DNA from 2 places in the Streptomyces sp. NPDC032745 genome. Region 2 is predicted to be linked to the other one. Evidence: predicted binding sites of a transcription regulator. Region 2 holds the regulator's gene; the other holds the start of a gene.
The links. Region 2 encodes HspR, which represses chaperone genes until heat shock. Its sites were predicted from a motif close to TTGAGNNNNNNNNNCTCAA; they were not measured.

Region 1: a site for HspR is predicted at 2,138-2,156, ahead of lon (endopeptidase La). Genes of this name have one in related genera too.

The regions. Positions count from the first base shown of each region.
Region 1 covers NZ_JBVING010000001.1:541,623-546,801, reverse strand. Annotated here, with positions in the region: gene lon (endopeptidase La) at 1-2,115, opposite strand, end outside; gene ACZ5WG_RS02425 (DUF4097 family beta strand repeat-containing protein) at 2,223-2,975, opposite strand; gene ACZ5WG_RS02420 (DinB family protein) at 3,061-3,603, opposite strand; partial or broken gene ACZ5WG_RS02415 (sulfurtransferase) at 3,595-4,455, opposite strand; gene ACZ5WG_RS02410 (DUF6232 family protein) at 4,608-5,135, shown strand; gene ACZ5WG_RS02405 (hypothetical protein) at 5,132-5,179, shown strand, end outside.
Region 2 covers NZ_JBVING010000003.1:238,269-243,447, forward strand. Annotated here, with positions in the region: gene ACZ5WG_RS08900 (Rieske (2Fe-2S) protein) at 1-6, opposite strand, end outside; gene ACZ5WG_RS08905 (hypothetical protein) at 3-230, opposite strand; gene ACZ5WG_RS08910 (helix-turn-helix transcriptional regulator) at 333-1,346, shown strand; gene ACZ5WG_RS08915 (heat shock protein transcriptional repressor HspR) at 1,444-1,914, opposite strand; gene dnaJ (molecular chaperone DnaJ) at 1,916-3,097, opposite strand; gene grpE (nucleotide exchange factor GrpE) at 3,137-3,808, opposite strand; gene dnaK (molecular chaperone DnaK) at 3,808-5,179, opposite strand, start outside.

The DNA of each region.
Region 1 (5,179 bases), on a different contig from region 2:
GGCCAGCGCCGTCGTCATCGTGATGCCCGCGCTCGGCCCGTCCTTCGGGACGGCGCCGGCCGGGAAGTGGATGTGCACGCCCCGGTCCTTCAGATCGGCGACCGGGAGCTCGAGCTCCGCGCCGTGCGAGCGCAGGAAGCTGAGCGCGATCTGCGCGGACTCCTTCATCACGTCGCCGAGCTGCCCGGTCAGGGTGAGCCCGGCCGCCCCCGTCTCGGGATCGGCCAGCGAGGCCTCGACGAACAGGACGTCGCCGCCCGCGCCGGTCACCGCGAGCCCGGTGGCCACGCCGGGGACGGCGGTGCGCCGCTCGGCGGGGTCCTGTGCGGACTCCGGGACGTGGTGCGGGCGCCCGATGAGCCCCCGCAGGTCGTCGGCGCCGATGCGCAACGGCAACTCCCGCTCCCCCAGCTCGTGCTGGGAGGTCACCTTGCGCAGCAGCCGGGCGATGGACCGCTCCAGGGTGCGTACGCCGGCCTCGCGGGTGTACTCCCCCGCCAGCCTGCGCAGCGCGTCCTCCTCCAGGACGACTTCCTCGGCGCCGAGTCCGGCGCGCTCCAGCTGGCGGGGCAGCAGGTGGTCGCGGGCGATGACGACCTTCTCGTCCTCGGTGTAGCCGTCGAGGCGGACGAGCTCCATGCGGTCGGCGAGCGCCTCCGGGATGGCTTCCAGGACATTGGCGGTGGCCAGGAAGACGACGTCGCTCAGGTCCAGCTCCACCTCCAGGTAGTGGTCCCGGAAGGTGTGGTTCTGGGCGGGGTCGAGCACCTCCAGCAGTGCGGCCGCCGGGTCGCCCCGGAAGTCGGACCCGACCTTGTCGATCTCGTCGAGCAGGACGACGGGGTTCATGGACCCGGCTTCCTTGATGGCCCGCACGATCCGGCCGGGCAGCGCGCCGACGTACGTACGCCGGTGGCCGCGGATCTCGGCCTCGTCCCGGACGCCGCCGAGGGCGACGCGTACGAACTTGCGCCCCATGGCGTGGGCGACGGACTCCCCGAGGGAGGTCTTGCCGACGCCGGGAGGCCCGACGAGCGCCAGTACGGCTCCGCCGCGGCGGCCGCCGATGACGCCCATGCCGCGCTCGGTACGCCGCTTGCGCACGGCGAGGTACTCGGTGATGCGGTCCTTCACGTCGCTCAGCCCGGCGTGCTCGGCGTCCAGGATCGCCCGGGCGCCGCGGATGTCGTACTCGTCCTCGGTCCGCTCGTTCCAGGGCAGTTCGAGCACGGTGTCCAGCCATGTGCGGATCCAGGAGCCCTCCGGGGACTGGTCGCTGGACCGCTCCAGCTTGTCGACCTCCTTGAGCGCGGCCTCCCGTACCTTCTCGGGGAGGTCGGCGCCCTCGACGCGGGCCCGGTAGTCGTCGGACTCCTCGCCGTCCTTCTCTCCGTTGAGCTCGCGCAATTCCTTGCGCACGGCCTCCAGCTGGCGGCGCAGCAGGAACTCGCGCTGCTGCTTCTCGACGCCGTCCTGCACGTCCTTGGCGATGGACTCGGCGACGTCCTGCTCGGCGAGGTGGTCGCGGAGCCAGGAGATGGCCAGCTTGAGGCGCGCGACGGGGTCGGCGGTCTCCAGCAGCTCGACCTTCTGGGCGACGGTCAGGAACGGCGAGTAGCCGGAATTGTCGGCGAGGGCCGAGACGCCCTCGATCTGCTGGACGCGGTCGACGACCTGCCAGGCCCCGCGCTTCTTGAGCCAGCTGGTGGCGAGCGCCTTGTACTCCTTGACGAGCTCGGTGACCGACCCCGGCAGCGGATCGGGCAGTCTCTCGTCGACGCTCTCGCCCTCGACCCAGAGCGCTGCCCCGGGCCCGGTGGTCCCGGCCCCGATCCGGACGCGGCCGACACCGCGGATGAGTGCCCCGGGATCCCCGTCGGAGAGCCGCCCCACCTGCTCGACGGTCCCGAGCACACCGGTGCCGGCGTACTTCCCGTCGACCCGCGGCACGAGCAGCACCCGGGGCTTCCCGCTCCGGACCGCCGCCTGGGCGGCCTCGACGGCCCCCCGTACCTCGGCATCGGACAGGTCCAGCGGAACGACCATCCCAGGCAGCACGACCTCGTCGTCAAGCGGCAGCACGGGCAGGGTGAGCGTTACGGACGTCGAAGCCATGATCTTCCCTCCGGCAGTGAAGTTGAGCTATGCCGACTCAATGCATGTGCGCCCCCCAATGTTCCCCAACACCCGTTCGCCCCCGGCGAACACGGATTCCGACGAGCTCAGGCCGCGGGGGTGATGCGGATGTCGCCCGAGGCCGTGTGGACCGAGAGGCGGGACGGGGCCTTGGGGGTCGCGGGGAGGATGTCCTGCTTGCCTGACGTCGTCACTGTCGTGATCTCGTACGGGGCTTGCGGGACGGTCAGCGTGACGTCGCCCGAGCTCGTCTGCGCCGTCACCGACACCGGGGGCTTCGCGAAGGCCAGGCGGGCGTCGCCCGAGGAGGCCCGGAGCTCCGCGGTCGGGCCGGTCAGGGCGGTGGCGGTGATGGAACCCGACGAGGTGCGGACCCTCAGGGGGCCGGCGATGCGGTCCGCCGTGACGTCGCCGGAGGAGGACGAGAGGTCCGCCGCTGCCACCCCGGCCACCGTGATGCGGCCGCTGCTGCTCTCCAGCCTGACCGTCGCCGAGGCCGGGACCTCGAGGCGGTAGTCGATGTAGCAGGTGTCCGCGCAGTCGTTCGTGAAGGTGAGGACGCCCGCCGAGACCTGCTGGGCCGGCTTCGGTGTCCCGTCGCCCCGGTAGTGGACCGTCCGGTGGATCGTGACCCCCGGGCCCGTGCCGGGGGTGACCTCGATGGAGCCGCGCCGGGTCTCCTTCACCTCGACCGCCGTGACTGCCTCGGCGACCGTCGCGTCGGCGGTCGCCGTCTTCTGCTCGGTGTCCTCGAAGGAGCAGCCGCAGAGCAGCAGTCCGGCGGCAAGGGCGGCAACCGCCGTCCGGCCGAGGCGGGATGACGTGATGTGAGAAGGCATGCGCATCACTTTGGTGCGTCGCGGGCCGCCTGCCGATGGGGGCCGTACCCGGCCTCGGGGTGGGGTTATCCCCCGTCGGCCGGACTCAGATGCCGATCGCTCCGTCGATCCGCTCGCGCAGCAGGTCCGCGTGGCCGTTGTGGCGGGCGTACTCCTCGATCATGTGGATCAGCACCCACCGCAGTGACACCTTCCCGCGCCACCCGTCCTCGCCCTCCACGTCCAGGTCGGGCGCGGCGGCCGTGAACGACTCCGCGAACGCCACCTCCTCCCGCCAGGTCTCCCACGCCGCCGCGACGGCCCCCGGGCCGGACACCGCACCGTCGAAGTCGCCGTCCGGGTTCGCCACCGACGAGAACAGGGCCGGCGCCTCCTGCCCGGCCAGGACCTGGCGGAACCAGCGGCGCTCCACGTCCGCGAGGTGCCGGACCAGGCCGAGCAGCGAGAGCGTGGACGGCTCCACGGACCTGAGGGCCATGGGCTCCGCGCCCAGACCGGTGCACTTCAGCTCCAGCGTCGTGCGCTGCGCCGCCAGGACGTCCGTGAGCAGTACCCGCTCGTCGCCCGTCGCGGGTCCGCTGAACCGGGCCTCCGACGCCCCGAAGAACTCCCCGCGCCGGCCCGTCACCGCGGGCCGCTCCGGGCGCACGGCCCAGTCCGTCCACGAGCCGTCGTACACCGCGAGGGAGGAGTAGCCGGCCAGCGTGGCGCCCAGGGCCAGGACGCAGGCCGTCACGCCCGAGCCGCAGCTGAAGTACAGCCGCTCCCGGTCACCGGCCAACGCGGCGAAGGCCTCGCGGAGTTCCCCGGCGGGCCGCATCAGGCCGCCCTCCCGCTGGAGGTCCCCGAACGGCAGGTTCACCGCGCCCGGCATGTGGCCCCCGCGCAGCCCCGCCCGCGGTTCCGGTGCGGTGCCCGTGAAGCGTTCGCGCGTACGGGCGTCCAGTACGACCGCCGCCGGATCGGCGAGGGCCGCCCCGACCGCATCGGCGTCCACCAGCAGCTCCGTCCGCGGCCGGGCCGTGAACGAGCCGCGCGGGCCCTCGTACGCGGGACCGCACGCCTCGACGGGCAGCCCGGCGGCGGTCCACGCAGGCAGCCCGCCGTCCAGGACGGCGGCCCGGTCGAAGCCCATGGCGCGCAGCATCCACCAGGCCCGCGCACTGGAGTAGATGCCGGCGCCGTCGTAGACGACGACGGTGCTGGTGTCGTCGACGCCGAGCGCGCGTATCGCCTCCTCGAACGCGGCGGCACCGGGCATGGCGTGGGGGGCGGGGGCGTCGTGGTCGGACAGGGCGCCGTCGAGGTCGAAGGGCCGCGCGCCCGGGATCCGCCGGTCCGCGCCGCGGTGGGCGCCGACGGAGGCGTCGAACACGACGAGCCCAGGCGCGCCGAGCCGGCCGGCCAGCCAGTCCACCCCTGCCAACGGTCCGGGCACGGCGACGGGGGCGTCGCCGGCGGCGGGGCGGGACGGGGTCATACGGCACCTCCGGGTGAGTCGGCGGGCCGACAAGCAGGAAGCGGCCCGCACGCATCCCCCCAGGATGCCGAACGCCCTTGCAAAGTGCCTTGCTGGGAGGGGAGTTCGCGAGGATCCTGTGCCCTACATCAGGGCATAGGGGGAGAGACCGTATGGCCAAGAGCGTCGTCACCGATGTCATCGTCAGCCGAAGAGTCCTCTGGATCGGTGCGGAGGCATATCCCCTGAACAACATCGCCCGGGCGACCACCGTCAAGGTCGAGCCGCCGCGCAAGCAGGCGATCTCTCGCTTCGTCAAATCCGCCGTGACCGTGATCATCCTGGCGGTCGCCGCCCTCGCCGCGATCCAGGCCGCCGATCTGACCGGCGACGACCGGTCGACGTACCAGGACGCGGTGCCGGTCGTCGCGCTCGTACTGGTCGGTCTCTTCGTGCTGCAACTCGTCAGCGTCCTGCTGAGGAAGACGTACTACGCGCTGGTGATCGAGACGGCGGGCACCCCGAACACCGCACTCGTCACCACCGACCGGGCGCTCGTCCACGACCTCGTCCGCATGATCATGGAGGCGATCGACAACCCGCAGGCCAGCTTCCACCAGCAGGTCACCAACTACATCGGCCAGGTCGGCGACAACTTCAAGGTGTTCGGCAGCGGCAACGTCGGGAAGGTGGGCAATTGACCGGCAACGAGGACTTCCGGATCGGGCAGGTCGGGGACAACTTC
Region 2 (5,179 bases):
GGTCATACCGCGGTCTCCCCGGCAACGGTGCCGGCATCGGCGTCGACGGGGGCCGAGCGCCATCCGCTGTCCATCGGTGCCGCGCGCCATCCGCTGTCCTCGAGCGGCGCCGCCCGGAGGCCTGCGGCACCCCCTTCGGCGCCCCCCAGGGTGACCCCGGCAAGTCCCAGACCGGCCACAGCCGAGAAGATGACGGTGGCAAGCGCCGAGCGAAGCATTCTCTTGTTCATGGTCGGCTTCGTCCTCACTTGATGAAATCCTCTCCCCCGCCTGTCAGACCATGGCTCATTCAGGCACATCACTGCCACAGGGACGATGCATCATGTTCTTGCATGTTCAGGACCCTGGGGGGTGGAGATTTGACCATAAACAGAACAAAAGCGACACATCCCCACGCGGTCACGGAGCTGTGCAGCGAGGGGGCGCGGCTCTACACGAGCGCGCTGCGGACCGGACGTATCGCACGTGGGGACGTCAAAACGGCACCCTGCCTGCTCGATCTGGCGTTGTTGCAGCCAGACCCTGATGACGCCAATTCGCTCCGTCCGGTTCCACCGGCGGTGGCACTCGCACAGCGGCTGCATCCGATCGAACGGGAGATCCGCGACAGACGCCGGGATTCTCTCGAACTGTCCGAGGCTTTCGAGCCGTTTCTCGCCATCAGTGCGCAGAATCCGGCGAGCACCCACGCCATCACCGTGCTCGAAGGCTTCGACCCCATCAACGCGGCCCTCAACCTCGCCACCGCCGAGTGCCGCACCGAGATGCTCACCATCCAGCCCGGCGGCGCCCGCCCCAGCCTCGAGCTCACGGAGGCCCTGGAGCGCGACCAGCCGCTGACCGACCGCGGTGTCCGGATCCGGACCCTCTACCAGCACACCGTCCGGCACAGCCGGGGCACGCTCGCGTACGTCGACCTCCTCAAGGCGGGCAAGGTCGAAGTGCGCACGCTGGAGGAGCTCTTCGAGCGCCTCATCATCTTCGACCGGACCGTCGCCTTCATCCCGGCCAGCGACGACCGCCAGGTCGCCCTGGAGCTGCGCCACCCGGGGCTGGTCGACTACCTCATCAAGGTGTTCGAGCAGCTGTGGCACCGTGCTGTGCCGCTCCAGGAGGAAGTCACGTACCAGCACACCCGCGGCGGCATCTCGGGCGTACAGCGCACCATCGCGCAGCTCCTCATCGAGGGCCACGTGGACGAGGCCATCGCCCGCCGGCTGGGCATGAACGTACGGACCTGCCGCGCGCACATCGCAAAGCTCGCCAGCACCCTCGGCAGCGGCAGCCGCGCCCAGCTCGGCTTCCTCATCGCCCGCTCCGGGATCCTCGAGGACGAGGGCGACTGAAACGCACCGGTACGTGCCAGGCCCCGCCGGGGGATCCCGGGCGGGGCCTGTGCGCGCGTGCAGGGCTTGCGCGTCGTGCAGCCGGAGGAAGCCGACGTCAGTCGCTCTGGCGCTTCGGTGCTGGGCGCCAGACGACCAGGGCGTTGCCCGGCACCGGTGGCTGGTACTTGACCAGATCTCGCCGGTACGAGGCGTGCACCTGGGCCTCTCGCTGCTGGAGCACGGCCGCCGCGCCGTCCACCGCCGCCGAGAGCTCGGCCACGCGCTGCTGGAGCGCGGCGACCTGGTTCTCCAGCTCGATGATCCGCTTGATGCCGGCCAGGTTGATGCCCTCGTCCTGGGACAGCGCCTGCACCGTGCGGAGCAGTTCGATGTCGCGGGCCGAGTAACGCCGGCCGCGGCCGGCCGTCCGGTCCGGGGAGACCAGGCCGAGCCGGTCGTACTGGCGCAGGGTCTGCGGATGCAGGCCCGAGAGCTGGGCGGCCACCGAGATCACGTAGACCGGGGTCTCGTCGGTCAGTTCGTACGCCCCGTTGCCGAACCGGGGCGGTCGTCGGCGGCCGTCCATGTCATGCTCCCTTCGCGGACTCGAACAGCACGGCGCGCGGGTCCTCCGACTCCGTCGCGTCGCGGTACATCTCCAGCGCCTCGCGGGCCTTGTCCGACAGCGAGGCCGGAACGGCGACCTCCACCGTCACCAGCAGGTCCCCGCGGGTGCCGTCCTTGCGGAGGGCTCCCTTGCCGCGGGCCCGCATCGTGCGCCCGGTGGGGGTGCCCGGCGGGAGCTTCAGCGTCACCGAGGGGCCGTTCAGGGTCGGGACCTTGATGTCGGCGCCCAGGGCGGCCTCGGCGATCGTCACCGGGACGGTGACCGTCAGGTTGTCGTCCTTGCGGCCGAACACCGGGTGGCCGTCCACATGGACGACCACGTAGAGGTCGCCGGCGGGGCCGCCGCGCTCGCCCGGAGCGCCCTTGCCGCGCAGCCGGATCCGCTGGCCGTCGGAGACGCCCGCCGGGATCCGGACCTGCATGGTGCGGGAGGACTTGGCGCGCCCGCTGCCCTTGCAGACGTCGCAGGGGGTCTCCGCGATCAGGCCGCGGCCCTTGCAGTCGGCGCAGGGGTCGGTCAGCGAGAAGCCGCCGCCGCTGCCCCGCGAGACCTGGCCGGTGCCGACGCAGGTCGGACACACGCGCGGCGTGCCGTTCTTGTCGCCGGTGCCCGAACAGGCCTTGCAGGGCGCCTGGGAGGACATCCGGAGCGGGACCGTGGCCCCGTCCACCGCCTCCGTGAAGGAGAGGGTGACCTCCGACTCGATGTCCTGGCCGCGGCGCGGCTGGACACGCGTCCCCGGGCCGGCGCCGCCGCGGTTGAACAGTCCGCCGAAGACGTCGCCCAGACCGCCGCCGCCGAAACCGCCGCCCGCGCCGCCACCCGGCTGGGTGCCGCCGAAGAGGTCGCCCAGGTCGAAGTTGAACGAGCCGCCCCCGCCGGGACCGGGGCGGAAGCCACCGTTCCCGAACAGGGCGCGGGCCTCGTCGTACTCCTTGCGCTTCTTGGCGTCGCCGAGGATGTCGTTCGCCTCGGAGATCTCCTTGAAGCGCTCCTCGGCCGAGGCGTCGCCCTTGTTGGCGTCCGGGTGGAACTCGCGCGCGAGCTTCCGGTACGCCTTCTTGATCTCGGCCTCGGTGGCGTCCTTCGGGACACCGAGGACCTTGTAGTAGTCCTTCTCGACGAAGTCCTTCGTGTTCATCCCCGGTGTCCCTCCTCTCGTGCCCCTACGGTTGCTGCGTCAGCCCTTGTCGGGGGCATCCGCGTCCTTGTCCGAAGGCGTGTCGCCGTCCGCGGACTCGGACTTGGGGGCCGCCCCGGGCTGGGGCTCCGCCACCGCGACCCGCGCGGGGCGGATCGTACGCTCGCCGATCCGGTACCCCGGCTGCAGGATCGCCACGCAGGTCGTCTCGGTGACGTCCGGCGCGTACGAGTGCATCAGGGCCTCGTGGATCGTCGGGTCGAAGGGCTCGCCCTCCTTGCCGAACTGCTGCAGGCCCATCTTGGCCGCGGCGGTCTCCAGCGATTCGGCCACCGACTTGAAGCCGCCGACCAGCTCGCCATGGTCCCGCGCCCGGCCGATGTCGTCCAGGGTCGGGAGCAGTTCCGTCAGGAGGGACGCGACCGCGATCTCCTTGACGGCGATCCGGTCCCGCTCCACCCGGCGGCGGTAGTTCTGGTACTCCGCCTGGAGCCGCTGGAGGTCCGCGGTGCGCTCGCCGAGCGCGGTACGGGTCTGGTCCAGCTGCGCCAGCAGAGCCGTCTCCTGAGCGGACGGTGCTCCGGAGTCCCCGGCCGGGGCCGCGGCCTCCTCCTCGGAGGAAGCTGCGGCCTTCGGCTCGGCGGCGTCGTCAGGCGTGGCGCCGGCGGGGACTTCGGGCTTCTCGTCGAAACCCGGGGTCTCCTCCGACATCAGGCAGCGCCGCCCTTCGGCTTGTCCTCGTCGACGATCTCGGCGTCCACGACGTCGTCCTCCGGCTTGGCCTGCTGGCCCTCACCGGCACCGGCTGCGCCCTGGGCGGCCTGTGCGTCGGCGTAGATGGCCTGGCCGAGCTTCTGGCTGACCGCGGCGAGCTTCTCGGTCGCGGTGCGGATCGCGGCCGTGTCCTCGCCCTTGAGGGTCTCCTTCAGCTCGGAGACGGCGGCCTCGACCTCGGTCTTGACCTCGGCCGGGACCTTGTCCTCGTTGTCCTTGACGAACTTCTCCGTCTGGTAGACGAGCTGCTCGCCCTGGTTGCGGGACTCGGCCGCCTCCTTGCGGCGCAGGTCCTCGTCCGCGTACTGCTCCGCCTCCTGGCGCATGCGGTCGACCTCGTCCTTGCCGAGCGAGGAGCCGCCGGTGACGGTCATCTTCTGCTCCTTGCCCGTGCCAAGGTCCTTGGCCGTGACGTGCATGATGCCGTTCGCGTCGATGTCGAAGGAGACCTCGATCTGCGGGACGCCACGCGGGGCCGGCGGCAGGCCGGTCAGCTCGAACATGCCGAGCTTCTTGTTGTACGCCGCGATCTCGCGCTCACCCTGGTAGACCTGGATCTGCACGGACGGCTGGTTGTCCTCGGCCGTCGTGAAGATCTCGGACCGCTTGGTCGGGATCGTGGTGTTGCGCTCGATGAGCTTGGTCATGATGCCGCCCTTGGTCTCGATACCGAGGGACAGCGGGGTCACGTCGAGGAGCAGGACGTCCTTGACCTCACCCTTGAGGACACCGGCCTGGAGGGTGGCGCCGATGGCGACGACCTCGTCCGGGTTGACGCCCTTGTTCGCGTCCTGACCGCCGGTCAGCTCCTTGACGAGCTCGGCGACGGCCGGCATGCGGGTGGAGCCGCCGACCAGGACCACGTGGTCGATCTCGGACAGCTGGATGCCGGCGTCCTTGATGACGTTGTGGAACGGGGTCTTGCAGCGGTCCAGGAGGTCCGCGGTCAGCTGCTGGAACTGGGCGCGCGTGAGCTTCTCGTCCAGGTGCAGCGGGCCCTCGGCGGAAGCCGTGATGTAGGGCAGGTTGATCGTGGTCTCCGTGGAGGAGGACAGCTCGATCTTCGCCTTCTCGGCGGCCTCGCGCAGACGCTGGAGCGCCATCTTGTCCTTGGACAGGTCGACGCCGTGGCCGTTGGCGAACTGCTTCACCAGGTAGTCGACGACGCGCTGGTCCCAGTCGTCACCACCGAGGTGGTTGTCACCGTTGGTGGCCTTGACCTCGACGACGCCGTCGCCGATCTCGAGGAGCGACACGTCGAAGGTGCCGCCACCGAGGTCGAAGACGAGAATGGTCTGGTCGTCCTTG